2 regions of the Streptomyces sp. WAC03905 genome follow, and region 2 is predicted to be linked to the other one. Evidence: riboswitches for the same ligand, from Rfam matches in the RefSeq annotation. Region 2 holds a riboswitch; the other holds the start of a gene.
What was found. A riboswitch is a leader RNA that binds a small molecule or an ion and turns the genes downstream of it on or off. The one in region 2 is predicted to bind guanidine.
Positions count from the first base shown of each region.

Region 1: it holds a riboswitch for guanidine, as region 2 does, so the genes downstream of both, AC2RP6_RS03195 (Ohr family peroxiredoxin) here and AC2RP6_RS24900 (DMT family transporter) in region 2, are expected to answer to the same signal.

Region 1 is NZ_JBXYDZ010000003.1:59,307-68,489, reverse strand. Features, by position in the region: gene AC2RP6_RS03215 (TetR/AcrR family transcriptional regulator) at 1-551, shown strand, start outside; gene AC2RP6_RS03210 (discoidin domain-containing protein) at 638-2,782, opposite strand; gene AC2RP6_RS03205 (type 1 glutamine amidotransferase domain-containing protein) at 2,861-3,646, opposite strand; gene AC2RP6_RS03200 (AraC family transcriptional regulator) at 3,873-4,991, shown strand; guanidine-III (ykkC-III) riboswitch at 5,048-5,108, shown strand; gene AC2RP6_RS03195 (Ohr family peroxiredoxin) at 5,184-5,639, shown strand; gene AC2RP6_RS03190 (hypothetical protein) at 5,632-6,090, shown strand; gene AC2RP6_RS03185 (DUF4328 domain-containing protein) at 6,118-6,804, opposite strand; gene AC2RP6_RS03180 (WhiB family transcriptional regulator) at 7,060-7,335, shown strand; gene AC2RP6_RS03175 (aldehyde dehydrogenase family protein) at 7,717-9,183, shown strand, end outside.
Region 2 is NZ_JBXYDZ010000003.1:4,960,054-4,969,236, forward strand. Features, by position in the region: gene rph (ribonuclease PH) at 1-22, shown strand, start outside; gene AC2RP6_RS24860 (hypothetical protein) at 161-541, shown strand; gene rdgB (RdgB/HAM1 family non-canonical purine NTP pyrophosphatase) at 549-1,163, shown strand; tRNA gene AC2RP6_RS24870 (tRNA-Leu) at 1,221-1,296, opposite strand; gene AC2RP6_RS24875 (HNH endonuclease signature motif containing protein) at 1,308-2,180, opposite strand; gene AC2RP6_RS24880 (HNH endonuclease signature motif containing protein) at 2,177-2,803, opposite strand; gene bcp (thioredoxin-dependent thiol peroxidase) at 2,930-3,397, opposite strand; gene AC2RP6_RS24890 (DUF3618 domain-containing protein) at 3,508-3,828, shown strand; gene AC2RP6_RS24895 (GroES family chaperonin) at 3,872-4,213, shown strand; guanidine-III (ykkC-III) riboswitch at 4,260-4,329, shown strand; gene AC2RP6_RS24900 (DMT family transporter) at 4,361-4,681, shown strand; gene AC2RP6_RS24905 (transglycosylase domain-containing protein) at 4,739-7,252, opposite strand; gene AC2RP6_RS24910 (ABC transporter permease) at 7,429-8,244, shown strand; gene AC2RP6_RS24915 (ABC transporter permease) at 8,237-9,103, shown strand; gene AC2RP6_RS24920 (ABC transporter ATP-binding protein) at 9,107-9,183, shown strand, end outside.

The DNA of each region.
Region 1 (9,183 bases), 4.9 Mb from region 2:
TCCTGGCAGCCGCCGACGCGCTCTTCGCCGCCGGCGGCAGCCCCCACGGCGTGTCGATGGACGACATCGCCGCGGCCGCGGGCGTCGGCAAGGGCACCCTCTTCCGCCGCTTCGGCGACCGCGCCGGGCTGATCGCCGCCGTGATCACCTCCCGCCTCGAACCGCTGCAGCGCACCGTGCGCGAGGTGCAGGAGGCGACCGGTTCCGCACCGCGGGAGCGGGTGCTGGCCCTCCTGGACACCTCGCTGACCTTCAAGATCGAGAACCGGAACCTGATGGCGGCCGCCGAGGACGCGGGCCTCAGCAGCCCGTACCACGCCCAGCATTACGGCTGGTGGCACGAAACGCTGCGGGCGGCGCTCGACCTGGTACCCGGCGTCCCCGACGCGGACTTCACCGCCCACGCACTGCTGGCGGCCATCCGCGCCGACCTCGTCGCGTACCTGATCGACGAACAGAAGATGTCCCCGGACGGCCTGCGCTCCGCGCTCGCCGCCCACGTCGACAGCATCCTCGGCGCAGAGGCCGACCAGGTCGTGTCGTCGAAGTAGCGTCGGTCCTCCCGCCCCTAGGCGGGCCTCCGGGCGGAGGTGCCCCCGGGCCGCACGCGCCGGGGGCACCCCGTCCGCTCCCGCCGCTACGGCGACGCCGCCACCGGCATCACGTGGCCGAGCAGGCCCTCGCGCACGTACGGGCCCTCGCAGTCGGCGCGGGTGGAGACGAAGTGGTCGAAGACGGACGGCACGTAGCACCGGTAGAGGGGTACCGAGCCCGGCACCGCCTTCGTGTACGCGTATCCGACCGCGCCGAGGGGCTGCCGGCCCTCGCACCCCGGATCGTGGGTCAGCAGCGAGTGGCCGGCCACCTTGCACTCGTAGAGCCGGACCGTGCCCGGCGCCGGGTCCCGCAGCACCCTCCAGACTCCTTCGTGGGTGAATCCGGCGGGCAGCGGCCGTGAGGAGGCCAGGTGCCCGGCGTGCGGGCGGTAGCCGCGCACCAGGGGCACGTACGGGGTGGTGTGACCGTGGGCGCGCCCCCACGTGCGCAGGTAGCCCTCGGCGCCCTGCATCAGCTCGTCCACCACGTCCTGGCCGCCGGTGACCCGGATGTCCTCGATCCAGTCCGGCACGAGGCCGTAGTGGGTGCCCCCGCCGTCCGTGTTGACGTCCCACACGCGAGAACCGGTGACCTGCCGGTCGAGGACGGAGCCGCCGTCGGGGCTGCGGAAGGGATAGCGGACCTGATCGCCGGCCGCGGCCCGGGGACCGGGCAGCCAGGCGAAGCCGTTCATGTCGGTGCCGATGCCGTACCCGGCGCCGTACCGGGCACGCAGGGCGGCGTGTTCACGCGCCTCGGCGGCGAAGGCGGGCGCCTCGAACATGTGGCCCGCGATGAAGCCGCCCAGACGGTACACCCGCTCGGTCCAGTTCTCGTCCATCCAGCCGTGCGTGGACAGGACGCCGGAGTAGCGCTCGGCTTCGAGCACGCGCAGTGCCTGGTTCGCCGCCTTGACGCTCATGTGGTCGATCTCCAGCATCATGCCGCGCTTCGTCATGCCCAGCACCGCGTACTCGCCCAGCGCGGTGAGGCCCCGGCGGTTGCACTGCGCCGCCTGCAGGGAGGCGCCGCCGTACTGCGGCAGTTCGACGCCTTCGGGCAGGGCGGCCCGGATCCGGGCCGCCGCCTCGGCATCGGTCCCGGCCTGCGGGGGGCCGGCGCTCGCCGCACTCGCGGCGTGACCGTCGTGCCCGGCCGCCGCCCCGGCGGTCAGCCCGAACCCGATCGGGTTGTCGTGCTCGGGGCCGGTACAGGTCTCCGTGCTCCAGAAGGTGCCCGTCGAGAGGAACTGCCCGGCGTTGATGGCCATGCCCTGGGTGCCGGTGTCGAACCGTACGCCGCACAGGGCGTTGTCGAACTTGTGGCACAGGAACATGCTGCGCACGCCAAGCCGGTGCAGTTCGTCCAGTCCGCGGTCGATGTCCTCCATGGTGCACCGGGCACTGTCCAGCACCTGCTTGCAGCCGAACGGCTCGGAGGTCTCCACCCCGAGGACCACGGCGAGCTTGCCCTCCTGGATGACCTGGCGCGCCTGGCCGGGGTCGGTGACGACCCGGAACCAGCCCTTGCCCGCGCCGCCGTACATGGCGTCCACGTAGGCCTGGAGTTCGTACGTCTTCTGGATCTGGAGCCGGATCGCGGTCATCTCGTCGCAGCCGCGGTCCTTGAAGAAGTACAGCGAGCAGATGACCCCGTTGGTGACCATGTCGTTCACCAGGATCCGCTGCCCGCCCCGCCAGGCCCGCTCCACCCACGCGTAGTACGTCTGCTGGTGGGTGGCGGAGTCATGGGCCGGCCAGTCGCGGAACGTCGGCCAGCCGTTCGGGTCGTGCCGGCCGTCACCGCCCTTGGTGATCATGTCGAAGAGGGCGAGGACGCCGTTCGGATAGTGCTCGGGACAGTCCTTCAGCGCGTCCGCAACCCCTGCCGGGGAGAAGACCTTTCCGCAGACCAGCCGTCCTCCGAAGCCCTCGTCGGACATCAGGTGGACGTGCGCGTCCACGTAGCCGCGGACGCGGCCCTGTGCGTCGGTACCGGTGAACGGCTCGCCGGTGACGTTGACCTGCGAGTCCGGGGCCGGTCGCGCCACGGGCTCCCACCACTGCGGCCCGGCCGGCGCGCCGGCGGCCGCGGGCCCGAGGGCCAGCGTCACCAACGCGAGGACCAGGCCGATCAGGAGGTATTGGCGGCGCCGTCCTGAGGCTCTTCGTCGATTCATCCCCATCCCTTCCACGAAGCGTGCACGACCCTGCGGAGATGGTCTTCTTCGGCCCCGGACACCGCCGCCCGCGCGGACGGGGGATCACACGGGGCGGTCCACCGCTCCCGCCGCACGGGCACGGACCAGGGCCAGGTAGTCGGCCGCGAGGCGGTGGCAGTCACCGGGCCACCGCGCCGAGACGTAATTGCCGTCCGTCACGGTGAAGCCGCGACCGGGCCGGGCGGCCGTGTCGCGAACGGGCAGCGGCGGGCCGGCGAGGAAGTGGCGCGGATCGGCGAGCGCCGCCGTGACCTCCTGCTGCACGGTGGTGCGGTACGTGCGGTAGTAGCGCCCCAGCCAGAACCGGGTGAGGTTCCACCCGGTCAGCTCCAGCAGGGCCGTCAGTGCCGTCGTCCGCCGCCCGTACAGGACCGAGCGTCCGGTCGCGGGGTCCTGGGCGCGGGCGGCCAGCAGCACACCGTGGCAGACGGCCCCGACCGGCAGGCCCCGGGTGAAGATCCGGGCGAACAGCCGCTGGGCGGTGGCGTTCTCGAGCAGGGTCCGCATGCGGGGGGCGTGGCCGCCCGGCACGAACAGGCCCGCGATGTCGGCCGGATCGACCTCCGCGTCCACGTCCGCGTAGGAGAAGGGGGCGAGGAAGGACGGGTCCTCGGTGAGGCGCCGGTAGGCGGCCAGTTCGGCACGGCGGGTCATCAGCCAGGGCGACAGCCAGGAGAAGCCGAGGTCGGTGAGCCGGGGATCGGCGAGCGCGACCTTCCCGTCGGGCGTCGCGAACCGCACCTCGAAGCCGGCGTCCCGCAGCGCCGCCCAGGGCACCGCCGCTTCGGTGGGGTCGTAGTCGCCTGCCGGGAGCAGGAAGAGAATCACGGCGTACTCCTCTGAGCGGTGGTAATCAGGGCAGCACGTACGCTTCCGCGGCCCAGGGGCCCGACCCCCTGATCCTCGGTGTCCGAAGGACGACCCTAGGAGCCGCCCGCCGGGCCGTCATTGACTCCGACGGCCAAGGCGTTGACTCTCCGGACCCGGCGCCCCGCGCGCGGGCGTCCCGCGGACGCCCTTGACGGGGGTGGTGCGCCCGCATTGACTGACGGCCGTGTCCACCTCCGTCCCCGGCCCGTCCGTCAACGCGTCCTACGCCCTCGCCGTCCTCAGCGCGACGACCGAGGCGGGGGGCGGCGGTCCCGGTTCCCGGACCGTGCCCACGGACCGGCTGGAGTACGACGAGATGCGCGCCCTGTGGGACGAGGTGCTCGCCGCCGGCGATGCCGGCCCGCACACCGGCCTCCTCGTGGGCGACCGGATCCGTCCCGACGCCCTGCACATCCTCGGCCACCTGATCCTCACCAGCGCCGGCCTCGCCGACGCCGCACGGGCGGCCGAGCGCTACCACCCCCTGGTGAGCCAGGCGGGCACGGTGACCCTGCACCGCCGGGGCGGCGTCGGCCGCGTCTGCTACCGGCCGACCGTCGGCCCGAGCGCCATGCACCCCCAGCAGGTGGAGGCGGTCGTCAGCAGCATGGTGCGGGCCGCGCGTTGGATCGCCGGCGACGACTGGGCGCCCCTGGCGGTGTCGTTCGCCCACCCGCGGGCGGGCTCGGCCGAGCCGTACGCCCGGGTCTTCGGCTGCCCCGTCACCTTCGACGCCGCGGAGAACGGGATCACGGTCGCCGGCGAGGACCTCGACAGGCGCCGCCCCCTCTACGATCCGGTGCTCAACGGCCTCCACCGGGCCTACGCCGACCGCCTCCTGCGCCAACTGTCCGCGGCCGCCCCGTCCGTCGCCGAGCGCGTCCGGCAGTGGCTGGACCACGCCGCGCTGGAGGACGCGGGCCCCGAGGGCCCCGCCCGGCAGCTCAACCTCAGCGTCCGCACCCTGCGCCGGGCCCTGCACGCGGAGGGCACGTCGTGGCGCGCGCTCCTCGACACCGCCCGCCACGGCCGCGCCCGGCGGCTGCTGGAGACCACGGCCCTGCCCCTGGACCGGATCGCGCCGCTCGTGGGCCTGAGCGGGGCGACGGCCCTGGTCCGTGCCTTCACCCGGTGGGAGGGCATCCCGCCCGGCGCGTACCGCAGCCGGTGCCGGCCCGCCGCCCCGGCCGTCGAAGCGACCGGGACCGCGGACGGGACCGGGGACGGGACCGGGACCGTGGACGGGGCCGGGGCCGGGGCCGGGGTCGGCGACGGGACCGGGGGCCGGACTTCGGACGGGTGAGGAACAGCACCCGGGGCGTCCTGCCGATCCCGCCGGAACCGCTGCTAGATTGTCCGGCGGCCCGGTCCCCGGCCCCGGACGAGATGCGCCGTACCCGGTTACGCACGACGACGCGCGAGGTGCCGCACGCGCGGCACCGCCCGCTGTCCGCTCCCGGGCAGCGTCCTCGTCGAGCAGGATGGGCCGAACGTCATGACCGTGCCACTCACCAGCAGCCTCTACCGGACGACCGCGCACGCCGTCGGAGGCCGCAGCGGATCCGTCCGCACGGACGACGGCCGCCTGGACGTCCGCCTCGCGCCGCCGCGCAAGAAGGTGCCGGGCACCACCAACCCCGAGCAGCTCTTCGCGGCCGGCTTCGCGGCCTGTTTCACCTCCGCGTTCGCGGAAGTGGCCGCCGAGTTCGGGGCGGACGCCTCCGCCGCGCGGGTGGCCTGTGCGGTGGAACTCGGTACGACGGACACGCCCGCGGGCTATGGCCTCGCGGTCACCCTCACCGTCAGCCTGCCCGGCTGGCCCGCGGCGGACCTCCAGCCGCTGCTGCACCGGGCCGACGAGGTCTGCCCGTACGCGCAGGCGGTACGCGGCAACGTACCGCTGACACTCCTGGCGGTGGACCACGCCCCGGCCGCCGACGACCGTGCCTGAGCCGGGAACGTCCGGCGGGTCCGGCGGGTCCGGCGGGTCCGGCGGGATCCCGGTACCCGAGCGCGGCGCCTGGTTGCGGCGCGGCATCAGCCGCAACGGCGGACCGCTCGTCGAGGAGGGGGACGCCGCAGTGATCTGGCTGCAGGCCGGGCCGTACTACGCCGACAGCCGCGGCTTCGCCGGCACGACCTCCTACGACGGCTCCCGGGTGCGCTTCCACCACCTCACGGGCGAGCCCGGCGACGACACCGGCACCCTCCGCCGGGACGGCGAGAACCTCGTCGAGTCGGGCACCAACCCGGACGGCAGCACCTTCCTGGAGGTCTGGACCCCGCTGCCCGACACGGACGGCGCCACGGGCTCCTGGTCCGGCCCCGACCACCACGTGGTCCGCGTCGGCGGGCACGTGGTGCACGTGGACTCCCGAGCGGGTGCGCACTGGCGGCTGTGACGTCGGGGCCGCGCGGCCGCCCCCGGCTCACCGGCGGGCGGCCGCGTTCCCGTCGCCGTCCAGCATGAGGGTCAGGCGGGCCGCGAAGAACATGGCGGCGCCCGCCGCGACGATGCTCAGGACCGCCGCCACCATGCCCAGGGTCACCGCGTCCAGGTACGGGCCGAGGTCGTCGACCCGCCGGGCGCGCGCGTTCGCGTACCGGCCGAGCAGGAGCGAGCCGACGAACGACGCCCACCAGAGGTTCAGCGGCCAGTAGGGGCCCTTCGCCCCCCGAAGGCCGACCGTCCAGGCCTCGTTGGCGATCCGGTACGGCATCCAGAGGCAGGCCACGGGAACGAACCAGCCGCCGATCGCCCACCCCGGACCACGGCGGAACGCGGTGGGTGCCAGCATGCCGGCCCGCAACCGGATGCGGTGGAACCACATGATGAACACGGCCGCGCACACGAGCACCGTCAGCAGCCGGAACGACTCGACGCGGGCGAGCATCGTGTTCAGGGTCACCCACCGGTCCTCGGCGATGAAGGCGAACCCGCCGTCCCCCTCCACCGCGGCGCGCACCCGGAACCCGGAGTACAGGGACACGAGATCGCCTGCCGCGGCGGCCGTCAGCGTGGCGTGCAGCACCCCGAGCAGAGCACGAGTGGGGCTGGAGGCCGGGTGGGCCAGCGGCGGACGGGGCCGGAGAACGTCGGGACGGGCCGAGGACATGACGCGGTGGAACTCCCCACGGGCGCGGTGCGCAGACGCCCGGGTTGAGCGCGCACAGGGAAACTACGGCACGCAGAAGCCAACCGTCCACCAAGAAACCCCAGGTGACGGCCCTGAGGGTTGGGTACGGGGCCTTGGGCGCCGATGCCTTGACGGGGCGTGGGACCATCTGACGACGCATGGACTCGCGGGTTCCGGTGATACGGGGGGAACAGGCGGTCACCACGGGCCGCCCCTGCCGGAAGGAAGCCGGGCGTGACCGACAACTCCCGTACGGACGTACTCCTCCACCCCCGACACGACGCGCCGCTCGACGGACCGTGCCGCTCCGGGGAACGGGCGGTCTTCGAGCGGGGCGCGAACGAGCGGGCCGAAGCCGTCCGTGCGCGCGAGGAGGCCGCGAAGGCCGTGTGCGGACGCTGCCCGGTCCGCCTTCCGTGCCGCCGCCGCGCCCTCGCCGAGCGGATTCCGTACGGTGTGCGCGGTGGCCTCACCTCCGACGAGCGCCACCGCCTGCTGGCGAACACCTGAGAGCCCGGCCGAGCGACCCCGCCGGCGGGCTCCGGGCCGAATGCGCCGTCGTCAGCGGTGCCGGCCCCGCCGACGGTGCCGCCGCGATCCTGCTCGCTCGCCGCGGTTCAGGTGTAGTTCTGCTGGAACGGCGCTCGGACTCCGAGGGGTTGCCGGTCGTCATGCCCTGACCTGCTGGTCCTGCCGTACGCGAGTCGGCCCGACACGCTCCGCGGTGTCCGATATGTCAATATCTGCACCAAATCCCGTTGGGGCAACGGACAGTGACTCCCGTCACTTCCAGTGACGGATGGGACATGTCTGCGGCGGACCGGGGCAAGCGCGCCCGAGCAGCACCACCGCGGGTACGCCGCGGTGGCGGAATCGGAGGTGCAGCGCGTCGTGTCCGAGCAGACGACCATCCACATCGCCGGGACATGGCGTTCCGCGATCTCAGGAGCGACCCGAGAGGTCCTCGACCCGGCGGACGCCACGGTCCTCGCGGTCGTCGCCGAGGGCGGCGCCGCGGACACCGACGCGGCCGTCAGCGCCGCCCGCGCGGCCTTCGACGGCGGGGAGTGGCCCCGGACCCCCGTTCTGGAGCGCGCGGCGCTGCTGCGCCGCGCCGCCGTCCTGCTCCACCGCGACCGCGAACGCCTCGCCCTGCTGGAGAGCCGCGACGCGGGCAAGACGGTGGAGGAGGGCCGCGTCGACGTGGACTGCGTCGCCGACGCCTTCCTGTACTTCGCCGACCTCGTCTCCGGCGAGAGCGCGGGCCGCGTCGTCGACGCCGGCACCCCCGACGTCCACAGCGTCGTCGTCCACGAACCGGTCGGGGTCTGCGCCCTGATCACCCCCTGGAACTACCCGCTCCTCCAGGCCTCGTGGAAGATCGCCCCCGCCCTCGCCGCCGGCAACACCTTCGTGATCAAGCCCAGTGAGATCACCCCGCTGTCCACGGCCGCCCTCATCGGCATTCTGGTCGAGGCGGGCCTCCCGGCCGGCGTCGCGAACCTGGTCACCGGCCCCGGCGACCCCGTCGGCGCCCGGCTCGCCGCCCACCCCGACGTCGACCTGGTCTCCTTCACCGGCGGTCTCACCAGCGGTACGAAGGTGATGCGCGCCGCCGCCGACACCGTCAAGAAGGTCGCCCTCGAACTCGGCGGCAAGAACCCCAACGTCGTCTTCGCCGACGCCTGCGCCACCCAGGAAGGCTTCGACACCGCCGTCGACCAGGCGCTCAACGCCGCCTTCATGCACAGCGGCCAGGTCTGCTCCGCGGGCTCCCGGCTCATCGTCGAGGAGAGCGTCGCCGAGCGCTTCGTCTCCGAACTCGCCCGCCGCGCCGACCGGATCCGCCTCGGCCGCGGCACCGACCCGGGCGTGGAGTGCGGCCCGATGGTCTCGGCCGCCCAGCGCGACCGCACCGAGGAGTACGTCGCCTCCGCCCTCGCCGAGGGAGCCGTACTGCGCTCCGGCGGCGTACGGCCCGACGAGCCCGGCTACTTCTACCGCCCGACCGTGCTCGACCGCTGCCACCGGGGGATGCGCGTCGTCCGGGAAGAGGTCTTCGGGCCCGTCCTGACCGTCGAGACCTTCCGCACCGAGGCCGAGGCCGTCGCGCTCGCCAACGACACCGAGTACGGCCTCGCCGGCGCCGTGTGGACCTCCGACGCCGGACGCGGCCGCCGGGTGGCGGGCCGGCTGCGCCACGGCACCGTCTGGATCAACGACTTCCACCCGTACCTGCCGCAGGCGGAGTGGGGCGGCTTCGGCAAGTCCGGCATCGGGCGCGAACTGGGCCCGTCCGGACTGGCCGAGTACCGCGAGACCAAGCACGTGTACCAGAACCTCGCCCCGCGCCCCGTG
Region 2 (9,183 bases):
GCGCGGCGCGCTGGGCCTGTAGCCGGGCAACCGGCGGACGCCCCCCGGCGTCCCAAGGAGCAACGGACACGACAACGGGCGCACGGTGCAACGACCGTGCGCCCGCCCGTGCCCGCCCACGCCCACGTCCACTTCGTACAGGTCCTCTCGGGAGAAACGCATGAAGCTCCGCATAGCGGCGGTCGCCGCGGCAGCCGTCCTGACCGTCTCGGCCCTCACCGCCTGCGACGCCATCTCCACGGCCATGGACTGCGCGAACACCGCCGTCGCCATCACGGACGGCGCGAACGACCTCCAGCAGGCCGTCTCCCAGGCGGGCAACAGCCCGCAGGACGCCAAGAACGCCCTCGACCAGATCGAGGCGAACCTCAAGAAGATCGGCGACCAGACCGACAACGCCGACCTGGGCAAGGCCATCGACTCGATGAACACGGCCGTCAAGAACGTCCGCACTTCCATCGACAGCGGCAACTCCGTCCCGGACATCCAGCCCGTCGCCGACGCCGCGAGCGAGATCTCCAAGGTCTGCACCCCGGGATAATGGGGGCATGACCTCGACGCCCAGCAGCCTGATCCTCGCGACCCGCAACGCGGGCAAAGTCTCCGAACTGCGCGCCATCCTCTCCGACGCCGGCCTGCCCCACGGGCTGGTCGGCGCGGACGCGTACCCGGAGATCCCCGACGTCAAGGAGACCGGCGTCACCTTCGCCGAGAACGCCCTCCTCAAGGCCCACGCCCTGGCCCGAGCCACCGGTCTGCCCGCCGTCGCCGACGACTCCGGCCTCTGCGTGGACGTCCTGCACGGCGCCCCCGGCATCTTCTCCGCACGCTGGGTCGGCCGCCACGGCGACGACAAGGCCAACCTGGACCTGCTCCTCGCCCAGCTCGGCGACATCGCCGACGAGAACCGCGGAGCCCACTTCGCGTGCGCGGCGGCCCTCGCACTCCCCGACGGCACCGAACGCGTCGTGGAGGGCCGCCTCCTCGGCACCCTGCGCCACTCCCCGTCGGGCACGGGCGGCTTCGGCTACGACCCGATCCTCCAGCCCGTCGGCGAGTCCCGCACCTGCGCGGAACTGACCCCGGCCGAGAAGAACGCCATCTCCCACCGCGGCCAGGCCTTCCGCGCCCTGGTCCCCTTCATCCGCGCCCTCCTGGACTGACGACACCCGCACACGCCGAAGGGCGGTGTTCCTGTGGGGAACACCGCCCTTTCGTCGTGGGCCCGGTGGGACTCGAACCCACGACACACCGGACCTAAACCGGCGCCCTCTCGGCCAGCTGGGGTACGGACCCGTGCGACCACCTTACTGGTCGCGGACAGCAGTCCGTTGCGAAGGGACGGCCTTGCGCCCCGGCTTGGCGAAGGTCAGGGTCTGGCTGTGGCACGAGGGGCACAGACAGCGGAGATTCGCTCGGCGATTGTCCAGCCGGTCACCGTTGACGTGATCGATCTCGAGGACGAGTCTGCGGCCGCGCCAGACGTCCCCGATACCGCACTCCGCACACACATGCGGGACGCCGACGTCGTCGAGGGCACGGCGGAGCGTCGCCGTCTTGGTGCGTGCGGATCCGTCGTCGAGCCGCCTGAGGATCTCCGCCGCGGACCTGCGCCCGGGCGATCGGCTGCCAAGGGCGTGTCCCTGCCCCGTGAAGTGCCCGGTCGCCAGCCCGTACTCCTCGATGCTGCGCCGTGCCTTGGCGCGTGCGGCTCCGTCGTACGGATGGTGGCCGAGCGCGCGCATGACGTCCGCCATGCTCTTCGACCCGGCGACTGCGGGTTCGATCTCGTCGCGGGCGAAGAAGCGGCGCGACAGCGCAGGGGGCCGGTGCGAGAAGTGCGACGTGTCGATCCCGAAGCGATCGAGCAGCTTGCCGATGTGCACAGGGGCACTGTTGTAGGGCTCGACGCCCATGAAAGAGAGCATCCCGGCGATGCTGTCCGTGCGGGCCGCCGCTTCCCGGAGCCGTTCCGCCGTGTAGCGCTGCCGGATCCTGACGGGGAGTGGCTCGTCCACGAAGTGGGAGGTGTCGATCCCGTAGTGGGCCAGCCTGGCGCCCACGTACCGGCGGGGGCCTGCCAGGAGCGGCACGCCCAGCAGCCTCAGCAGGTCGACCAGACTGGTGGCCCGGGGCGCGGTTCGGCTGAGCAGGTCCCTGGTGAACCTGACCTCGCTCATGCGGGCTTCCTCCCCTTGCGGCCACGGTAAGTGTCCGTGGTCGCGTGACAGTTGGGGCACAGGAGACGGAGGTTCTCCCGCCGGTTGTCCCACCACTCGCCATTGACGTGATCGACCTCGTGGCGGAGCGGCCTGCCGTTCCAGGACGGGCCGATCCCGCACTCGGCGCACACCTCCGGCACTCCGGCCTTCAGCAGCTGACGCAGGAGGCGCTCGCCCGGGACCCTGCCGTCCTGCGGCTTCCTGAGCGACAGAGTCGGCCCCAGCGCCCCCTTCGGACGGGGATTGCGGGTGGCGGCGAAATGGGACGTGTCGATACCCAGGGCCGCGATGCGCCGGGAGATGTGCGTCTGGTTGCCCCCGACGTTGCTGATGCCGAGGCGCTTGACCACCTCCACGACGGATGCGGACTCGGCCACCAGCTCCCGGAGCCGCGCCTCTGTGTGCCGTGCCCACGTGGTGGGGAAATGGGAGCAGTCGACCCCGCTCTCCCGCATCTTCGCCCGCAGGTAGCGCCTGCTGCCGCTGCTGGGTGTGCCCCCGCACCACCGGACGGCGTCGTCCCAGTTGTCCGTCCCGCGAGCTGCCGCTCGCAGCAGCTCCGGCGTGTACCTGACCCCCACGGCTCTCCCCTCCCGGCCACGCGTGCGGCCCTCGTACGGAGTAACGAGCCGGTGACCGGACGGGTGCGGCTCGGAGCGGCCGACAAGCGGAGCGGGCCGCGCCGGGTGGGGCGGCCCGCTCGGGGGTCAGATGGCCAGGTCCTTGAGGATCTTGGCCACGTGGCCCGTCGCCTTCACGTTGTAGAAGGCGTGCTCGACCTTGCCCGACTCGTCGACGACCACCGTGGAGCGGATGACGCCCGTGACCGTCTTGCCGTACAGCTTCTTCTCGCCGAAGGCCCCGTACGCCGCCAGCGTCTCCTTCTCCGGGTCGCTGACCAGCGTGACCTTCAGGTGCTCCTGCTCGCGGAACTTCGCCAGCTTCTCCGGCTTGTCGGGGGAGACGCCGATGACGTCGTAGCCGGCCGCGGCCAGGACGTCCAGGTTGTCCGTGAAGTCGCACGCCTGCTTCGTGCAGCCCGGCGTCAGCGCGGAGGGGTAGAAGTAGACGATCACCTTCCGGCCCTTGTGGTCGGCGAGCGAGACCTCGTTGCCGTCCGCGTCGGGCAGGGTGAAGGCGGGGGCGGTGTCGCCCGGCTGGAGTCGCTCGCTCATCTGACAGTCTCCTCGGGAGGGGATCGGTACGTCACGAGACTAAGCTGACAGACTGTTCACGGCGGACTACGCCCCCACACGATCACGACCACGACGACGGAGGCAGCGCGGTGTCGGAAGCCAGGACCCCCGCACAGATCGAGGCGGACATCGTCCGCCGCCGCGAGCAGCTCGCCGAGACGCTCGACGAGATCGGCGTGCGCATGCACCCGCAGACGATCATCGGGGACGCGCGGGCCCGGGTCGCCTCGACCGTCGACCAGACCGCGGGGCGGGCCTTCGCCTCCGTGAACCGCGTCGTGACCGACCTGCGTGACGGCATGCGGCACGAGGACGGGAGCCCGCGCCTGGAGCGCGTCGTCCCCGTCGCGCTGCTCGCGGTCGGTGTGGTCGGGCTGCTCGTGGTCTCGGCGCGCCGCAGGCGCGGATGACCCTGCGCGGTACGGGAGGCGTGCGGACAGGTAGGTTCGGGGCGTGAGCGAGAACACCACCCACGACAAGCTGCCCATCCGCATGCTGCACGACCGCGTGCTCGTGAAGTCCGACCTGCCCGAGGGCGAGCGGCGCTCCGGCGGCGGCATCCTGATCCCGGCGACGGCCGCGGTGGGCAAGCGGCTGGCCTGGGCCGAGGTCGTCGCGGTCGGGCAGAACGTCCGGACCGTCGAGCCCGGTGACCGGGTGCTGTACGACCCGGAGGACCGTGCCGAGGTCGAGGTGCGCGGGGCGACGTACGTGCTGATGCGCGAGCGGGACCTGCACGCCGTGGCCGCGGAGCGGCTGGAGGGGTCGGAGGACTCCACCGGGCTGTACCTGTAGCGGAGCGGCGGGAGGGGGCCGGTGGCGGAGGTCACCGGCCCTTTTCGCTGCCCTTTGCTACGGTGGGGGAGAACCCGACGAGACGCGCCGTACCGGGTACGACAAGACGACGCACCCCGTATCGCCCGATGTCTCGGAGGTGCCGTCATGGCCTGGGTTCTTCTTCTTCTCGCCGGTCTGCTCGAAGTGGGCTGGTCGATCGGCATGAAATTCACCGAGGGCTTCACCCGGCTCTGGCCCAGTGTGTTCACGGGCGCCGGGATCGTGGCCAGCATGGTGCTGCTGTCCTACGCCGCGAAGACGCTGCCCATCGGTACGGCGTACGGGGTGTGGGTGGGCATCGGCGCCGCCGGTGCCGCGGTGCTCGGTATGGCGGTGCTGGGTGAGCCCGTCACCGCCGCCCGGATCTTCTTCATCTGCCTGCTGCTGGTCGCCGTGGTGGGGCTCAAGGCGACCTCCGGTCACTGATCCCGGTCGCTGATCCCGGTCACCGATCCCGGTCACTGCCCCGGTTACCGGTCCCGCTCATTCGAGGAACGCCGACGGCGGGCGCGGGCCTCCGACGACGCCGCCGCCGTCGGAGCCGCCCGGGCCGCCGGTGCCGCCTTCGTCGCCCTGGCCGGTGCCATTGCCGGTGCCGGCATCGGTGCCCGTACCGCCGTTGTCCCGGCCGCCCTGGGTGCGGCCACCGTCCTGGCCGCCGTTGTCGCGGCCGCCCTGGGTGCGGCCCCCGTTGCCCTGGCCGCCGTTGTCCCGGCCGCCGTTGCCCTGGCCGCCGTTGCCCTGGCCTCCGTTGTCCTGCCCGCCGTTGTCCTGCCCCGCGTTGTCCTGGCCGCCGGACGGTGGGGTCGGCCGGGACGAGGGGGACGGGCCGTCCTCGTCCGGGGTCTCCTCGGGCGGGTTCGACTGCGAGGAGGGCGGCGGCGGGGGCGGTGCGGCGCCCGGCTGGAGGTCGAGGTCGAAGTCGACGGGGTCGGTGGCCTCCAGTGCGGCCTTCGTGTACGCGGCCCAGATCCGGGCCGGGTAGCCGCCACCGCCGATGCGGGATTCGCCGAGTGCCCCGTACAGCGATTGCAGCGTGCCGGTGTCGGGGTCCTGGCCCATCATCGCGACCACCGTGACCAGGTTCGGGGTGTAGGCCGCGAACCACGCCGAGCGGTCCAGCTCGCCGGTGCCCGTCTTGCCGGCGGCGGGGTGGCCGGCGGCGAGGGCGGCCGTGCCGGTGCCGTTGTCGACGACGCTGACCAGCATGGACGTGGTGGTGTCGGCGGCTTCGCGGCTGATGGCCTGGACGGGGGTCCGTTCGGGCAGGGGGATCTTGTCGCCGCCCTTCGCGATCTCCTCGACGAAGGTGTAGGGGGTGCGGCGACCGTGGTCGGCGAGGGTCGCGTAGGCCTGCGTCATGTCGAGGACGCTGGCCTGGAGGGTGCCGAGCGCCATGGCCGGGCCGACCACGAAATTCGGGGTGTCCTCGGGGACGCCCAGGTCGATGGCGGTCTTCTTGACCCGGGCGGTGCCGACGTCGACGGCCATCTGCGCGTACACGGCGTTCACCGAGAGGTCGGTGGCGGTGTTGACGGTGATGTTGCCGTAGGAGACCTGGCCCTCGTTCTCCGGGGCGAAGCGGATCCGGCCGCCGACGACGGGGCGCTTGTTGTCGCCGTTGTAGACCGTGTTGGGGGTGATCCTGCGGCCGTCCTGGGTGCGGGAGCCGTTCTCGACGGCGGCCGCGAAGACGAACGGCTTGAAGGTGGAGGCGACCTGGTAGTCGTGCCGGGTCGCGTTGTTGACGTACTGCCGGGTGTAGTCGACACCGCCGTACATGGCGACGACCTTGCCGGTGGCCGGGTCGATGGAGACGCCGCCGGCCCGCACCAGCCGGTCCGCCGTGCGGGTCTCGGGTCGGAGCTTGCCGAGCATCTGGTCGTCGACGGCCTCGACGAAGTCGGCCTGGCGGCGCCGGTCGATGGTGGTGCGGATGCGGTAGCCGCCCTCGGCGAGGGTCTTGTCGTCGAGGATCTCGCGGTCGAGGATGAACTCCTTCACCGCCTCGACGAGGTAGCCGCGCTGGCCGGACAGGCCGGCGGCGGCCCGTACCTTGCCGGGTTCGGGGAACCGCGTGGCGGCGCGCTCGGCGGCGGGCAGCCAGCCCTTCTTCACCATGCCGTCGAGTACGTAGTTCCAGCGGGCGAGTGCGCGGGGGCGGCTCTGCGGGTGGGAGACGACGTCGAAGGCGCTGGGGGAGTTCAGGAGGGTGGCGAGGTAGGCGCCCTCTGCGGTGGTGAGGCTGCCGACGTCCTTGCCGTAGTAGGCCTGCGATGCGGCCTGGATGCCGTAGGCGTTGCGGCCGAAGTAGCTGGTGTTGAGGTAGCCCTCCAGGATGTAGGCCTTCGACTTCTCGCGGCCGAGTTTGATCGCGATGAAGAATTCCTTGGCCTTGCGCTTGAGGGTCTGTTCCTGGCCCAGGTAGTAGTTCTTGACGTACTGCTGGGTGATCGTCGAACCGGACTGGGTGCCTTTGCCGGTGGCGGTGTTCCAGGCGGCGCGGACCATGGCCTTGGGGTCCACCGCCCGTTCGGAGTAGAAGTCCCGGTCCTCCGCGGCCAGTACGGCCTCCTGGACGGTCAGCGGGACCTGCGAGAGGGGCACGTTGACGCGGTTGACCTCGCCGTCGCGGGCGATCAGGGAGTCGTCGGAGTAGAGGTAGACGTTGGACTGCGCGGTCGCGGCGGCGTTGGCCGGGGGGATGTCGACCAGCAGGTAACCGGCCACGAGGCCGCCGCCGATCAGGAGGGCGAGGAGCAGGACGGTGCCGAGGACCATGCGCCAGGTGGGGAGGAGGCGGCGCGGGCCGGTCCGCCGCCGGCGGGCCTTCTTCCCGGCGCGGTCCGGACGGCCCGGGCGGTCCGGGTGGTCGAGGTGTCCCGGGCGGCCCGGTCCGTCCCGGCCGCCCGCGCCGTCCCGGCCGCCCGCGCCGCCCGCGGGCGGGGTGTCCGGGTCGCGAGGGGTCCAGCCCGCGGGTGGTGACGGGTCGCTCATCTCCAGGACTCCTCGACGCTGTTCGAAATATCCACTTCTGTACCTCATGGTGTCTACCCGATGGCCGGTGACAACCGCTCCGGACGGGGGTAAATCGGTCGCGTGGCTCGCCCCTCCGCACTAAGCTCGCGCGCTTTGGCCGACGTAGGAACGACGTGGAAAACGGAGGGGATACGGTGCGCCAGAGAGTGGCCCTTTACGGTGCGGTCGCGGCCGGCGGATTCCGGCGCTACGCCACCTACGGGACGGCGACCGCGGCGGGCGTGTTCACCAACACCGTCTTCGGGTTCATCGTCGCGTTCACGTACATCGCGCTGTGGGAGCAGCGCCCCGGCCTCGGCGGCTACGACCAGGCCCAGGCCCTGACCTTCGTCTGGGTGAGCCAGTCGCTGCTGGCCGCCGGGGCGTTGATCGGCGGCGGGTTCCACGAGGAGGTCCAGGAGCGGGTGCGTACGGGCGACATCGCCGTCGACCTGTACCGGCCCGCCGACCTGCAGCTGTGGTGGCTGGCGGCCGACATGGGCCGGGCCGCCTTCCAGCTGGTGGGGCGGGGACTGGTGCCGCTGGCGGCGGGGGCGCTGGTCTTCCGGCTGGCGCTGCCCACGGACCCGGCGCGCTGGCTGCTGTTCCTGGTGTCCGTGACGCTCGGGCTGGTGGTGGGCTTCGCCCTGCGCTACCTGCTGGGGCTGCTGGCCTTCTGGCTGCTGGACGGGTCCGGGATCAACCTGATGGCGACCGTCGCCTCGATCTTCTTCTCGGGGATGCTGCTGCCGCTGACCGTCTTCCCCGGCGCCTTCGGAGAGTTCGTGCGGGTCCTGCCGTGGGCGGCGATGCTCCAGGTGCCGCTGGACGTGCTGCTGGGCGAGCACGCGGGGGCCGGGGACGCGGCCGGCGCGCTGGGCTTCCAGGCGGTCTGGGTCCTCGTCCTGCTGGGCGCGGGACGGCTGTTGCAGTCGGCGGCGACGCGGAAGGTGGTGGTCCAGGGTGGCTGAGGCGGTACTGGAGCGGGAGTTCGCGGATCTGGAGGTGCCGCGGGCGCGGAGCCGGGTCCGCGAGGGGCTGCGCGGCTACGGCCTGATCGTGGCGATGTGGATCCGGTCGACGATGACGTACCGGACGTCCTTCGTCCTGTCGACGCTGGGGAACGCGGCGATCACACTGCTGGACTTCGTCGCGATCTACATCATGTTCTCGCACGTGGACGTCCTCGGCGGCTTCACGCTGCCCGAGGTCGCCCTGCTGTACGGGTCCTGCTCGGCGTCCCTGGGGCTGGCGGACCTGCTGCTGGGCAACACCGACCGGATCGGCGCCCGGATCCGCGACGGTTCGCTCGACACCATGCTGGTGCGTCCGGTGCCGCTGCTCGCGCAGGTCGCCGCCGACCGGTTCGCGCTGCGTCGGCTGGGCCGGGTCGGGCAGGGGCTGGGGGTGCTGGGCTGGGCGCTGTGGACGCTGGACCTGGAGTGGACGGCCGGGAAGGTGCTGCTGGTGCCGGTGATGCTGGTGGCGGGCGGGTCGATCTTCGCGGCGGTGATGGTGGCGGGGGCCGCCTTCCAGTTCGTCGCCGGGGACGCGGCGGAGGTGCAGAACTCCTTCACGTACGGCGGCTGCACCATGCTGCAGTACCCGCCGACGGTCTTCGCGACGGACCTGCTGCGCGGGGTGACCTTCGTCGTGCCGCTGGCCTTCGTCAACTGGCTGCCCGCGCTGTACGTGCTGGGGCGGCCCGATCCGCTGGGACTGCCGGGGTGGGTGGCGTTCCTGAGCCCGCTGGTGGCCCTGGCGGTGTTCGTGCCCGCGTCGCTGGCCTGGCGCGCGGGTGTCCGTTCGTACCGGAGCACGGGGAGCTGAGCCGTGGTGGATGATGCGCTGATCTCGCTGGACGGGGTCGAGAAGGTCTTCGAGGTACGGCGCCGGGTGGGCCTGGTACG